2 regions of the Priestia sp. SB1 genome follow, and region 1 is predicted to be linked to the other one. Evidence: predicted binding sites of a transcription regulator. Region 1 holds the regulator's gene; the other holds the start of a gene.
What was found. The regulator NrdR, encoded in region 1, represses ribonucleotide reductase genes. The targets are predictions, from matches to a motif close to AACACNATATATNGTGTT.
Positions count from the first base shown of each region.

Region 2: the regulator NrdR is predicted to act here: its motif matches at 6,843-6,860, upstream of WKH56_RS03100 (vitamin B12-dependent ribonucleotide reductase).

Region 1 covers NZ_JBBJSS010000001.1:867,440-875,397, reverse strand. The annotation lists gene polA (DNA polymerase I) at 1-181, shown strand, start outside; gene mutM (DNA-formamidopyrimidine glycosylase) at 203-1,036, shown strand; gene ytaF (sporulation membrane protein YtaF) at 1,097-1,726, shown strand; gene coaE (dephospho-CoA kinase) at 1,750-2,346, shown strand; gene WKH56_RS04510 (glyceraldehyde-3-phosphate dehydrogenase) at 2,622-3,653, shown strand; gene speD (adenosylmethionine decarboxylase) at 4,078-4,458, shown strand; gene WKH56_RS04500 (hypothetical protein) at 4,552-4,938, shown strand; gene nrdR (transcriptional regulator NrdR) at 5,182-5,643, shown strand; gene WKH56_RS04490 (replication initiation and membrane attachment family protein) at 5,716-7,143, shown strand; gene dnaI (primosomal protein DnaI) at 7,176-7,958, shown strand, end outside.
Region 2 covers NZ_JBBJSS010000001.1:599,695-607,652, forward strand. The annotation lists gene aroQ (type II 3-dehydroquinate dehydratase) at 1-65, opposite strand, end outside; gene WKH56_RS03075 (YqhR family membrane protein) at 187-723, opposite strand; gene WKH56_RS03080 (DUF1385 domain-containing protein) at 1,037-1,993, shown strand; gene WKH56_RS03085 (SA1362 family protein) at 2,042-2,440, shown strand; gene WKH56_RS03090 (patatin-like phospholipase family protein) at 2,471-3,352, opposite strand; gene mntR (transcriptional regulator MntR) at 3,455-3,886, opposite strand; gene WKH56_RS03100 (vitamin B12-dependent ribonucleotide reductase) at 4,173-6,731, opposite strand; gene WKH56_RS03105 (lipoate--protein ligase family protein) at 7,044-7,877, opposite strand.

The DNA of each region.
Region 1 (7,958 bases):
TGAAAATCTTCAGGCTAAGCTGCTGCTTCAAGTACACGATGAGCTGATTTTTGAAGCCCCAGAAGAAGAAATTAAAATTTTAGAGAAAATCGTACCAGAAGTAATGGAGCATGCTTTAGAGCTAGAAGTTCCGTTGAAAGTAGATTATTCTTACGGAAAGACTTGGTACGAAGCAAAGTAGTGGAAAAAGGATGTGACAAACGTGCCAGAATTACCAGAAGTTGAGACCGTCAGACGTACGTTGATTGAATTAGCCAGTGGTAAGACCATTGAGCGTGTAACCGTTAAATGGCCTAATATTATCAAACGTCCTGAGCAAGTTGAGCAGTTTTGTGACGCGCTTGTTGGACAAACCATTCGAGATGTTGAACGCAGAGGTAAGTTTTTGAAAATTGTACTCGATGATTATACGATGGTTTCTCATCTGCGTATGGAAGGAAAATATGCTCTCCATGAAAATGCAGACGAACCAGATAAGCATGTACACGTCTTTTTTCACTTCACCGACGGAACAGAATTACGATACCGGGATGTAAGGAAATTTGGTACCATGCACTTATTTAAAAAGGGAGAGGAAGATCTGTTTCCTCCTCTTATTGGCCTTGGACCTGAACCGTTTGACGAAACATTTAATCCAAGTCAGTTAAAAATGCGAATCGGCAAAACCTCTCGAAAAATCAAGCCGGTTTTACTCGATCAAAATGTCGTGGTTGGGCTAGGGAATATTTATGTAGATGAAGCACTATTTCGCGCAGGGATTCACCCTGAACGAGTGGCCAGCCAATTAACAGACGAAGAGTATGAAAAATTGTACGAAGAAATTGTAGCGACCCTTCAAGAAGCGGTGAAACAAGGGGGAAGCACAATTCGCACGTATGTAAACACACAGGGGCAAATAGGCATGTTTCAGCAGCAGCTTTACGTGTACGGAAGAAAAGGCGAATCCTGTAAAATTTGCGGTACCCCAATTGAAAAATTTGTTGTAGGCGGTAGAGGAACACATATCTGCCCAAATTGTCAGCCGGCTAAAAAATAACAATGGATGGGCTCCTTTCATATACTACGTATAGACAGAAAGGAAAGGAGTCCTCTCATCATGATAACATTTTCTTTACTTATTCTTGCTTTTGCCGTAAGTCTTGACAGCTTTAGCGTTGGCCTGACATACGGACTTCGAAAGGTGAAAATCCCGCTGAAATCCATTTTTATTATTTCATGTTGCTCAGCATTTTCTTTAATGTTTTCTATGTTTTTAGGAAAGGTACTTACGCATCTATTTTCAGTGGATGTACTAAATAAAGTAGGCGGAGGTATTCTTGTTCTACTTGGAATGTGGATTTTATACCAGTTTTTTTGTCCGGCAGATTCATCTCGAGTGAAAGAAGAAAAAACATTAGTGAAAATTGAAATTAAGTCAATTGGCTTAGTCATTAACGTATTGAAAAAACCAACGGCAGCAGATTTAGATAATTCAGGTTCCATCACTGGGATTGAAGCATTTATACTTGGAATTGCATTATCTCTTGATGCATTTGGAGCAGGGTTTGGAGCAGCTTTATTAGGTTATTCGCCGTATGCTTTAGCAATTGCTGTAGCTCTTATGAGTTCACTTTTTTTAAGTGCTGGCATACAGTTTGGCAAAGTTTTTTCACGTTTATCATGGATGAAAATGTTTTCCTTTTTACCGGGAGTTCTGCTTATTATTTTAGGTATTTTTAGATTTTAAATAAAGCGATAAAGGAGAGGCCAATGTCAATTGTAATTGGATTAACGGGCGGAATTGCTAGTGGAAAAAGTACGGTAACCGGAATGCTGAGAGATATTAATATTCCAGTAATCGATGCTGACCACATTGCAAAAGAAGTCGTCGAACCAGGAAAAGAAGCATATAACCAAATCGTAGAGACGTTCGGCCGTGCCATTCTTCACGAAAATGCGGAGATCAATCGAGCGGCTTTAGGGGGAATTGTGTTTTCTCAAGAGGAAGAACGTAAAAAGTTGAATGCAATTGTACACCCTGCGGTAAGAAAAGAAATGCTTTCTCAAAAGGAAAGGTATATCGAGGAAGGATATGATGCTGTGGTATTAGATATTCCGCTGCTGTTTGAAAGTGATTTGACGCATTTAGTCGATAAAGTAGTGGTTGTATATGTCGATGAGCCTGTGCAGCTAGAAAGGTTAAAATCTCGTAATGATCTCTCGACGAAAGATGCCTATGCACGTATCCACGCACAGCTGCCTTTGATTCAAAAAGTAGCCTTAGCCGATGCGGTGATCAATAACAACGGACCTGTAGAGGAAACAAAACAACAGCTTTTAAGTATATTAGCCCTATGGCTAGATTAAAGAGGCTGAGATAAACGTATGTTAGCTGAAGGGAAATCCGAACGAGCTTGATTCTTGAGGTAGAATCAAGCTCGTTCGGATTTTTTTATTGAGAATATTTACGAGCTTCTAAAAAAGAATGTGTTAAATATCTGTTCTCGCTATATACATATAGTAAAACTTAATTAAAATAATTTATTAAAAAAAATTAATATTATTCACTTTTTAAATATTTATGTTATACTATTCAATATAAAAAGTTAAATAGTATAACACATATAGAGAGGGGTATAGCCATGAAAGCACGTATTGCCATTAATGGTTTTGGGAGAATAGGAAGAATGGTTTTTCGCACAGCGATTATAGAGGAGAATTTAGATATTATTGCTATAAATGCATCTTATCCAGCAGAAACATTAGCACATTTAATCAAATATGACTCTATACACGGACCATTTAATGGAGATGTTAAATGTGATGATGATGCGCTAATTGTTAACGGTAAAAGAATCCAGCTATTAAATTCACGCGATCCGCTGAATTTGCCTTGGAAAGAGCTTGGGATTGATTTAGTTGTTGAAGCAACAGGGAAATTTAATTCAAGAGAAAAAGCGCAGTTACATATTGAAGCAGGTGCTAAAAAAGTTGTCTTAACGGCACCGGGTAAACAAGAAGATATTACTATTGTGATGGGCGTAAACGAACGAGAGTTTGATGTGAATCAGCATAACATTATCTCTAATGCCTCTTGTACGACAAATTGTCTAGCTCCAGTTGTCAAGGTGTTAGACGAAGCGTTCACAATTGAAAACGGTTTAATGACGACCGTTCACGCATATACAAATGATCAAAAGAATATTGATAACCCGCATAAAGACTTGCGAAGAGCCCGTGCGTGTGCTCAATCAATTATTCCTACAACAACTGGGGCAGCCAAGGCGCTTTCATTAGTTCTTCCTCATTTAAAAGGAAAGCTTCATGGAATGGCGCTGCGCGTTCCTACGCCGAACGTATCGCTTGTCGATTTAGTTGTGGATGTAAGGAAACCTGTGACGATGGAAGATGTTAATCTAGCGTTCATTAAAGCTGCTGAAGGACCTTTAAAGAATATTTTAAATTTAACAATGGAACCACTCGTATCAATTGACTTTAATACAAATCCTCATTCAGCGATTGTAGATGGACTATCGACTATCGTAATGGAAGATCATAAAATTAAAGTGTTAGCTTGGTACGATAACGAGTGGGGCTACTCTCAGCGCGTAGTCGATTTGGTAAGATATATTGCTGCAGAAATGCGTAATGGATCAAAGATAAGAGTAAGCTAAGAAAGCTATAGATTGCTTTTTAAAAAAACAGGGAGCTATCGCCCTGTTTTTTTTGTTTTTATTCAGAAGAATAGGGAAAAGCAATAAGATAATCATGCAAAGGAGTGTTTCTTTTCCTCAATTTTATTAAAAAAATGAATAGTCGTTTAGCAGCGTTTACACACTGTCTCACGAGAACACAGTGGTAATTTGTATAGGTCTATCTGCGGGAACAATCTTTAATAAAATCAAAACACGTATTGCAAAATAAATGTAAACAAAGTATACTATGTTTCGTGAACTTCTTGTGTACCTTTCGGTGATGTGGCTACTTAAAGGGTTAGGACCTCTTTGGACTAACTTTCCCCCGTGGTAGTTAACATGCTATATGGCGAAAGAACTTCATGTTTAACGATTAAAAATTGTTAAAGGGGGAAATATCATTATGGAAACAATGGGTCGTCATGTCATCTCAGAATTATGGGGATGCGATTTCGATAAGTTAAATGATATTGATTATATTGAAAAAACGTTTGTTGATGCAGCTTTAAAATCTGGTGCGGAAGTTCGCGAAGTAGCGTTCCATAAATTTGCACCTCAAGGTGTAAGTGGCGTTGTTATTATTTCAGAATCACATTTAACGATTCACAGCTTCCCAGAGCATGGTTATGCAAGTATCGATGTTTATACTTGTGGTCATTTAGATCCTACAATCGCAGCAGATTATATTGCAGATGCTCTAAGTGCACAGACACGTGAAACAATTGAATTACCACGTGGAATGGGTCCTGTTCAGGTAAAACAAACTAAAGCGAATGCACTTTAATAGTGTCGATTGATTACGTAAGTTAAGAGGTGTATTACACACCTCTTTTTAGTATATAAATTTTTAATATGCAAAAACAAAGGTGATAACAACATGGGGGTAGTACAAGTAGTTAAATCTTTATTTTCTAATCATGTAGAAACAAGCGATCGTCATTCAGATCCGACTCTAAAAACGCATTATTACAAAACAACGGCTGGGAATGCATTTAAGCAAGTTCATGAAATGTTGAAGCATATGCAAGGGATAGAGATACTTGCTGCGTATGAAGAGCGAGGAGAAATTAGCTTAAACGTTGTAAAAGGAAGAAAAGCTTTTGTTGTGATTACCATTATTAGCGTACGTCCTCTTGAAACCGCTATCGATTTTTCTGCTACAACAGAGTCAAAAGTGGTGCCAGTTGATTTTGGTTTTAGCAAAGAACTTGTACGTACGCTTTATAAGAGCTTTGATCAAAAACTTATTCCTCTTTCTTCGTAAGTTCCTTATCATTTTTGAATTTCAGGAAATAAAATGGGGAAATTCCTTTTCCTTTACTTGTATTCAAGCCTTGTTTTCTATAAGATGGAATAAAGTAAATCCTTTAATATAGCATCGTGTTTGATAAAGGAAATGATGATGACAATCATAATAAATGGCGAATAGCCGGCTAACATAGATGAAAATTAACTTATATGAGAGAAAATAAAAAGAAAAACAAGGTTTATTATTGGAGCTGAGAATATGAAGTGCCCATCCTGTCATTACAATGGAACGAGAGTGCTGGACTCGCGCCCTGTAGAAGAAGGCCGCTCTATTCGTAGAAGACGTGAATGCGAAGAGTGTCACTATCGTTTTACAACTTTTGAGAAAGTAGAAGAACTTCCGTTAATTGTTGTAAAAAAAGATGGAGCGAGAGAAGAGTTCAGCAAAGACAAAATCCTTCGAGGGTTAATTAAGGCGTGTGAAAAACGCCAAGTAAGCTTAAAACAACTGGAAGATACCGTACACGATATTGAAACAGAGCTGCGCAGTCAGGGTACATCAGAGGTGCAGTCAGATGTGGTAGGAGAAATGGTGATGGAGCGATTAGCTGCTATCGATGAAGTCTCTTATGTTCGATTTGCTTCGGTATACCGACAATTTAAAGACATCAATGTATTTATTGATGAATTAAAAGATTTAATTAAGAAGGAACGACTGTAAAAGAGCTATTGAAGTATTCTTTAGGCTCTTTTTTTGTCATTTCTATTACTTTAAAAGTAGGTAGGGAACGACATGAAAGAACAACATTGGAAAGAAATGATACCGGTCGATCGTTATGTTGTTCGTTCGAGCGGCATACTGCAGGAATACGACCGAAAGATTTTAACAATGCTCTATCAGCCGTTGGTGGGTACGACGTGTTTTGGTTTGTATATGACGCTATGGAGCGAGCTGGAACAAGATCGTTTATGGGGAAAAGAGTCTACGCATCATCACCTAATGTCAATGATGCAAATTAATTTGAAAGCTATTTACCATGAGCGGTTAAAATTAGAAGGTATTGGTTTGTTAAAAACATATATTAAGGAAGAAGATGATGTTCGTGTGTTCATTTATGAGCTCATTCCTCCTCTTACGCCCCATCAGTTCTTTAACGATGGCGTGTTAAATGTATATTTATATAACCGACTAGGAAAATCCATCTTTCAAAAAATAAAAAATTATTTTTCGGATTCACTCGTGGATGATCAATCGTTCAAAGATGTGACGCATTCATTTAACGATGTATTTAAATCAGTTAAAGCAACGGAGCTGGCTCCAAGTTTTCAGTCTGAAAGCAAGGATGTATTTTCTCCTGATGCTCAAACGGACTTTATAGATTCTTCAAACCGTGCTTCTATTGAGATGAGCCCGGATTCCTTCGATTTTGATTTATTTTTAGCAGGCCTAACAGATTCAATGATTTCGAAAAGGTCAATTACATCTAAAGTAAAACAAGCGATTGAAAAGTTAGCTTTTTTATACGGCATTGATCCTCTTCAAATGAAAAATGTAGTGCTCGATTCGCTAAATGAGAATGATCAAGTTGATATTGAATTGCTTAGAAAAGCAGCACAGTCCTTTTACCAATTTGAAAATGGAGAAGCACTTCCCAATCTAAGCGAACAAATTCAGCCTCCTATGCTTCGTACCATGCAGGAAAAGCAGCCTCAGACTAAGGAAGAGCAGCTCATTCAACAGCTAGAAGTCACCTCTCCTCGACAGCTATTGATCGAGTTTTCAGGGGGGGCAGAGCCATCAAAAGCAGATTTGCAAATGATTGAAGAAGTGATGTTTAATCAAAAGCTTTCACCAGGGGTAGTAAATGTTCTGATTTACTATGTTATGCTAAGATCCGATATGAAATTATCTAAGAGCTATGTAGAGAAAATTGCTGGACACTGGGCGCGCAAAAAGGTACAAACTGTTCAAGATGCCATGAATTTAGCTAAAAATGAACAGAAAGAATATCAGAACTGGACTGAGGCAAAGCAAAATAAAAAAACGGCCGGACGAAAAATTGTGCGTAAAGAAATGGTGCCAGAGTGGTTGAGCGATGAAGAAAAAGAAGAGAAAAAGCAGCCTTCAAAAGAAGCGGATGAATTTGAAGAAGAAAAACGAAAGCTACAAGAAGAGCTCAAGCAGTTAGATCAAGAGCTAAAACAAAAGCATAAAGAATAAAAAGCAGGTATGATAGAGATGAGGTGAAAAAGATGAAGCCTATCAATGATTCACTAAATCAGTTAGTGAACAAAAAGGATTTTAAAGCACGTTTAGAAGCATTAAGAAACAGTATTCTGTCTAATCCCGAAGTTAAAACGTTTCTGCAAGAGCATCGCCATGAGTTAGATGAGCAAATGGTCGACCGAGGCTTGATGAAGATGCATGAATTCATCGACCAGAGCAAATGCTGTGACAAATGCCCTTCTCTGCAAAGCTGTGTCAATATGGTGAAGGGGTATCACCCTCAGCTGGTTGTAAAAGGCCGTAATATTGATTTACAGTATGAACGCTGTCCTAGAAAAGTACAAGAAGATGAGCGAAAAGAACAAGAATCTTTTATTCAGTGTATGTACGTGCCCAAAGAAATTTTACAGGCAACGATGTCTGATATTGAAATTGAGCAGGGAAGATTTGAAGCCATTAAATTAGTAAGAGATTTTGTGCGAGAATATGAGCCAAATAAGAAAATGAAAGCTTTATATTTACACGGTTCGTTTGGTGTGGGGAAGACGTATTTTCTTGGAGCAATTGCCAATGCGTTAGCCGAAAAGAAAGTGAAATCTACGATTCTGTATGTCCCGGAGTTTTTGCGTGAGTTAAAAGGTTCGTTTCAAGATCAAAGCTTCAATGAGAAAATAGAGTATGTCAAAAAAGTACCGGTTCTTATGCTTGATGATCTCGGAGCAGAATCTGTAACGAGCTGGATGCGAGACGATGTGCTCGGAACCATTTTACAATTCCGCATGCTCGAAAATTTGCCGACATTTTTCAGC
Region 2 (7,958 bases), 270 kb from region 1:
ACCGCTGGTTCGCGTACGCCTAAACGGTTTAAATTAGGACCGTTTATTACTAAAATCTTATTCATCTTATTTCAACACTCTCCCCTACTACGAACCCTTTATGCAGCTCACTTGTGTGAATCTACACTTTATTTTTCTTTTTAAATCATTATATAGAATATATTAGCATACGTTGGAACATTCACACTACTTATTCGCCGTTTGAAAATCTGTAGATTCGTCTTTTGTTTGAAGCTCTGCCGCTTCAAAAGAAATGGAATATCCGATGAATACACCATATAAAATATAAATACAGAGGGATGAAATAATTGTGTTAGCTGGAAGCTCTCCAATTGTTTTCAAGTTAGGAAAGAGCGGATTCAAAACAACGAATACGATTGCCCACCATAATAAGCCGTAAGCAAAACCTATCCAAATTGTTTTAAACTTCTTTAATAGGACGTAGTATAACAACCCGACAACAATAGATAATACCCCTATGAGAAAAATACTGACGATAACACCTATTCCTTTATCCTTCCAATCACCTAATGCCCATGGATCTAAAAGCATATTTGGATTGATAACACTAAAGCTAAACAGATAATTTAAATAGCCAATAAAGCTCCAGAAAACCCCTCCAAAAAAGGAAATAAAGATGGCTTTAAATAAAAAAGATATTTCCTGTTTATGCGTAGGTTGGTTATCCTGTTTTTTTTCATGCTGTTCTTTAGGTTCTGACATATTAATCACCTCTTGATGTAGTATGGACTTTTTTCTCATTTCCTACCGACTCATTTCTAAGTTTTTACGTTTATTACTCTTCCTATACGCAAGAAGGGCGCCTGATATCGCAGAGACATTTTAAAACTACTTCGCACAGAGTTTCATAAACAAATTTTATAAATGAAAGGAAAAAAATTCATATGAAGGGTGTGGAGATGAAAAATATTGGCTAAACTAGATAACATGCATCCGCCTAGAGGTTTATTTGATTTTGCTGTAGAATATAAAATACTAAGAAGTCTAGTCTAGTTAAGTTAGGTTGGTGCCTGAAATGTCTAAATTACAAAAACCTGCGTATGGTGGTCAAGCCGTTATAGAAGGTGTCATGTTCGGTGGCAAACGTATGATGGTGACGGCTATTCGCCGCAAAGATCAATCTATTGATTATTTTCATTCAAAAAGAAAATCAAATTCCGTACTCACTGCTTTAAAAAAAATTCCTTTTTTACGAGGAATTGCTGCTATTGTTGAAGCCAGTGCAAACGGTACGCAGCACTTGAACTTTTCCTCTGAACGCTATGACGTGAATCCAGAAGATGATGCTCAAGTAGCAGCAGAACAACAAAAAGAGAAAAAAGAATCAAAACTATCTTTAATATTTGGCGTTGCAACTATTGGTGTAATATCCTTTCTTTTCGGGAAAGTACTATTTACATTGATTCCTGTGTTTTTAGCACAATTGACACGTCCTGTTTTCACTTCAAGTGTAGCTCAAGTTTTTATTGAAGGAGTATTTAAACTATTATTGCTCCTTGGCTATATTTATGTGATTTCACAAACGCCACTTATTAAACGGGTGTTTCAATATCATGGAGCAGAACACAAGGTCATTAATGCATATGAAAACAATGCTGAACTTACGGTAGAAGCCGTTCAAGCACAATCTCGACTTCATTATCGCTGCGGAAGTAGCTTTATCCTCTTTACCGTAGTTGTAGGAATGTTTGTCTACCTGCTAGTTCCAACGGATCCTCTTTGGTTACGAATTGTGGATCGCCTTGCATTAATTCCAGTTGTCCTTGGTTTATCATTTGAAGTGTTACAGTTAACCAATAAAGTTCGTCATGTCCCTCTTCTTCGCTTTTTAGGTTATCCCGGTTTATGGCTTCAGCTTTTAACAACCAAAGAACCAAAAGATGATCAAGTTGAAGTTGCGATTGCTTCATTTAAAGAACTTTTACGCGTTGAAAATGAACTTTCTTCTACCACTGACGAACAAGTTGTCTAATCCACACCGTTTTGCTTTCTTTTTTTACTATTTTAGGAGGTGAACAAAATGAGACGTCCATTCGTGAAACCACTTGTATATGGTCTAATCGGGTTAGGAGTCATTGGCTTTGCATTTACGTTGATTACAGATCCAGCTGTTTTATTACGTCAAGCAGGTTATATTTTTCTGTTTATCATTTTGTTTTACTTAGTTTATCGGTTTATTCTCCGCCCTTCTCAGACAAAAGGTCAAGATAGAGGCTATGTGCGCGCAGTAAAGCAATCGAAACTGCGTCAAAAAGAAAAAGAGCGAGGAAGCAACAAAGTTGATATGCATACGTACCGAAGCTCAAATAAGCGCCCGGTATCCAAATCAACGAAACCGCTAAAGAAAAAGAAAAACAACTCACACTTGACCGTCATCGAAGGTAAAAAAGGAAAAAAGAAAAATAGAGCATTCTTTTAAAAAAACAAGGAGAAAAGCCTCCTTGTTTTTTTAATAGCACCATTTTTTCAAAAATGCCCTTGTACGCTTTTTGCCAAACGCAATCAGCTCTTCCTTCCGTTCTTCTGTGAGGGTAAATTCTGTCGCAAAAACTTGATTAACAGGTAAAAAGATAATATTTTTTTCGTGACGTTTTGAAATATGTCTTGCATCGTGCGCATCTTTCATCGTCTCAAAAAGCGCACTGAATAAACCAACGGCATTTTTAATTTTATTCCGTTCTCTCTCTTCATCCTTCGGACTCAGCTTCACACCAATTACCGGTCGTTTCTTCAAACTTTTATCATCATCAAATAAAAAAATTGGAAAGTTGCTTAACACTCCCCCGTCGACTATTAAACTGCTTGGAGTAGATTTTAATTTAACCGGCTCAAAAAAATATGGAATGCTGCAGCTCATCCGAACGGCTCTTGCTACAGAAAAACGATTCGGATCAATGTGATATTTAGGCAAATCATCTGGAAGAACAAGCATCGTACTGTTGGTCAAATCTGACGCAATAATACGCAGCGACTGATCAGGCAAATCAGCAAATGTACGAATTCCTCTGCTCCGCAACTTCTCAGCAATCCACTTTTCAAGCCTTTCTCCTTTATATAATCCCATTTTCCAATATAAAAACAGCCATTTTGTCAAGCTCGATGGTAAAAAGGACATTCTTTGATCTAGGAAAGAAGATAACTCAATTTCATTCATCATTTCAACGATTTCTTCACTTGTATAACCAGCTGCTACAAATGCACAAATAATGGAACCCGCACTCGTTCCCGCTAACCGCCGAAAAATAAAGCCTTTTTCTTCTAGAGCTTGTAACGCACCAATCAGTGCAAGCCCTTTAATACCGCCACCTGAAAATACTCCGTCGACGTACACAGCCTCTCCTCCAAACTACCTACTCTACATTTGTAGTCGACTCAGCAACAAGTTATGATAAAAAGAAAAAAAGCAGTGACGCTATTGGCCGCTGCTTTTCCCTTATAATTTTTGCTCTTCTTCATTTCGTTTCTGTACATTGCGAAGATCTTGAATACGGTTATGATTTTCTTCAAAGTATTGAACCAAGTCCCCAATTCGATCAATGGAATTCCAGCTTAAATGATGTTCAATTCCTTCTACGTCATCATAAATATTCTTCTCATCCACGCCAATGATTCGCAATAGCTGCTCTAAGAGCTCGTGGCGATAAACAAGACGTTTTCCAATCTTCTGTCCCTTAGCTGTTAAAACAAGGCCTCGATATTTTTCGTAAATTAAGTACTCATCTTTGTCTAGTTTTTGAACCATCTTTGTTACAGATGAGGGGTGAACCGCCAATGCATCAGCAATATCAGACACTCGAGCGTATCCTTTATCTTCAATTAGCATATATATTTGTTCAATATAATCTTCCATACTCGGTGTAGGCATGAAATCTCCCCCAATTAATATTATGTATTGCTAATAATAAGTCATAAATGTCTGTTTCTTATAGTGATATCGTGTTCATGTTTGATAATCTATGTGAAAAAAAACGTGTAAATAAAGCGATGTCATAAGATAAAACTGGATAAAAGACATTCAATTAAAATCATACTACAATGCTTATTCAAATACAAGAACCGTTCTCTCCCGCTTCTTATTTATGCCCCATTTTCATACATAATAAAAGCCGACTCACTTGAGTCAGCTTTTACTAGTCAATCATGATTAAAAATTAAAGGCCGCATTTCAGCTGTGCACCACAGTTTGTACATGTGTTGCATCCGCCCATTTCCTCTACCGTTCCTTGACGGCAAACCGGACACGTATTACCTACTTCAGAACCGATTGTTACATCAGTTGAACGAATTTCATTAATTGTATCAACTAACACAACGTGTGGTTTTGTTTCTTCTTTTGGCGCTTCAATTTCTTCATCAAACGTATTTTCTTCTGCTTTTAGCGTTAAGACTTGTGCATCACGGCTTCCGTCTACGTACACCGTACCGCCTTTTGCTCCGCCTTTATACAGACGCTCGTACACTTTTTGAACTTGCTCTACCGTGTAACCACGAGGAGCGTTTACTGTTTTACTAATTGAGCTATCAATCCAGCGCTGAATCACACATTGCACGTCCGCGTGAGCTTGTGGTGCAAGTTCCATAGCTGAAATGAACCATTCAGGAAGATTGTTTGGATCTGCTTCTGGATGCTGATCTAAATACTCTTGAACGATATCAGCTTTCACTTCAATAAACTTACCCAAACGACCGCTTCGGAAGTATGAGAATGAGAAATAAGGTTCAAGACCCGTTGATACTCCAACCATTGTTCCAGTACTGCCAGTTGGCGCTACTGTTAATAAATGAGAGTTTCGGATACCGTGCTCTTTAATGTTTTCACGAATATCTTCAGGCATTTTTTTCATGAAGCCTGTATTTGTGAATGCTTCACGTAAAGAAGCCGTTTCAGCATCTGTTTCGCCCACTAAGAACGGGAAGCTTCCTTTTTCTTTTCCAAGCTCTACAGACGCGCGGTAAGCCGTCGTGGCAATTGTTTCAAACACTTTATCTACTAACTCATTGCCTTTGTCAGAGCCGTATTCTGTTTCACAATAAATAAGAAGATCGTGAAGACCCATTACACCAAGACCAACGCGGCGTTCGCCAAGCGCTTGCTTTTGGTTTTCTTCTAAGAAATAAGGAGTTGCATCAATAACGTTATCTTGCATTCTAACGCCCGTTTCAACCGTTTGACGTAGCTTTTCAAAGTTAACTGTTTTTGTTTCTTTATCTGCCATTTGCGCTAAGTTAACAGCAGCTAAGTTACAAACAGAGAATGGTGCAAGTGGTTGTTCACCACATGGATTCGTTGCAACAACGTGCTGACCATATGCTTGAGCATTTGTCATGTCATTGGCATTGTCGAAGAAGAAAATGCCTGGTTCAGCTGAGTACGTTGCACAAATATTAATTAAGTTCCATAGCTCTTTTGCACGGATAGTACGGTACGTACGAACTTTGTTTCCTTGTTTTGCCCACTCGCGCACGTCGCCTACTTCGTGCCAGTTTTCATTGTAGTTAGCCATTTCTTCTTTTGAATAGCTTTCTACGTCTGGGAAGCGAAGTTCGTATTCACCGTCGTTTTCAACAGCATCCATAAAATCTTTTGTTAAGCATACAGAAATGTTTGCTCCTGTTAAAAACTCTGAGTTATGAACGCTGTACGTTCCGCCTGTTTGCAGCTTTTCTTCTGCATCTTTAATGATTTTTTCACTGAACCCACCAAGACCAGGAATTTGTTTATAGTTAATGATTCCTTGGTACATTGCTTCTTCAGACTCTGTTAGCGGCGTGAACTTCAATTTATCTTGAGCGTGCTTTTTAATCATTTCGTCATTTGTGTTTTCAATTAAGAAACGTAAAATGCGAGGGTTTTGCATTTTAGAAATAATAAACTCTACAATGTCAGGATGCCAGTCGGCAAGCATGATCATTTGAGCCCCACGACGCGACCCACCTTGCTCAACAAGATGCGTCAGTTTAGCAATATCATCCAACCATGAAACCGAACCAGATGATTTGCCGTTTACACCGCGAGCCAGCGTGTTGCGCGGGCGAAGAGTTGAACCATTAGTTCCAACACCGCCTCCGCGGCTCATGATTTCCATTACTTGTTTGCGGTGTTCTGAAATACCTTCGCGTGAATCTTTTACATAAGGCATTACGTAACAGTTAAAGTAAGTTACGTCCGTGTCAGCACCTGCACCATAAAGAACGCGGCCAGCGGGTACAAAGTTTAGCTGAACAAGCTCTTGATAGAACTTTTCAAACCACTCTTTGCGCTTTTCTTCTGTTTTTTCCACAGAAGCTAAGCCTGTTGCATTACGTTTTGCAATTTGCTCATAGAAGACCTCTAGAGGTTTTTCAATGACATCTAAAGAACGAGTAATTAACCCATTTTCTGCTTCTTCAGGTGATAAAGCTCCTCTAAACTCATCTTCTACCTTGACAACAGCGGTTTTTTGCTCAAAATTAATGCTTTCCACATAGCCAAGTCCTCGTGCTGGAAATTTTGGGTCTTCCTTTACAGTTAGAACAACAAAATCTCCTTCTGATAACGTTAATTTTTCCGTATCTTTAAACGCATAGCGGTCTAACATTACCAATCTTGAAACACCTTTATGAGTTAACTTCATATCCGGTGTAATCGGATGTACTTGCGGAAAGCGTTCAATATCTGAATTGAGCTTTTCAACATTCATATTCACTTTTTGATTTAACAAAACAGTCATTCTCACAACTCCTTACCTATCGAACATCTATAAATTTATTAACTCTATTTCCTTTTAAAGGAAATAGAGTTTTTCAATCAACTATCAATAACTTACCACACGGCTTGGACGAATTCAATATATAGTATTTGACACTTCTCCAAACATCTACATATAGAAGGGTGTCAAGTGAAATATTTTTTTTTTCGTAAAAAAAGTGTTTGACTTTTCTTCCCTATGTATTCTATTAGCCCAGCATTGTTTCTAAAAATTCCAATAAAAAGTGCAACTTATAAGAAGTTGCACTTTTATCTATTTACCATCCGCATTCGTTTAGCGCTTAAAGTTCCATTCATCCGATCCGTACTTTGTGCGCGCTAGTTCTTCTACATATGCTTCCTCTTCTTCAGATAGTGTATACGGTTCTAAATCGATATCAAGAGCAGAAGCAAATCCTTTATAAAACGCTTCTTTTGCTTCTTCGATAGAAATTTTGCGGCCCGCAATTGCATTGATGGCTACCGCTTTAGAACGAAATGCGCGCTGCATTCTTTCTTTCACGCGGTCATTTGGATAATTAAACACGCTGAATAATTTATCTTCATCAATCTCTAACAGAATAGAGCCGTGCTGTAGAATAACTCCTTTTTGTCTAGTTTGGGCACTTCCAGCAATTTTGCGGCCCTCTACAACAAGTTCATACCAAGAAGGAGCATCAAAGCACACGGACGAACGAGGGTTTTTTAAGCTATTTTTTTCTTCTTCTGAACGAGGAATAGCAAAATAAGCCTCGAGCCCTAACGAACGAAATCCTTCCAGTAAACCTTCAGAGATGACGCGATATGCCTCTGTAACTGTCTTAGGCATATTAGGATACTCTTCAGATACAATGACGCTGTAAGTAAGCTCTTCATCATGAAGCACGCCCCTGCCGCCCGTTGGACGTCTCACAAAGCCTAATCCTAATTCTTTTACTTTATCAAAGTTAATTTCTTTTTCAGCTTTTTGAAAATAACCGATTGACAGCGTTGGAGGGTTCCATCCGTAAAAACGAATCGTAGGTGGAATTTCTCCTTTACTATGCCATTCTAATAACGCTTCATCTAACGCCATATTGTAATAAGGCGAACGGTTGTTGGAATCAATAAATCTCCACTTTGCTTTCATCTACCTCATCCTCAGCTATATGTAATATAAAAATAAATCCGTTTTTTAGTCTACCAAAAGATTGAGCTAAGGAAAAGCAAA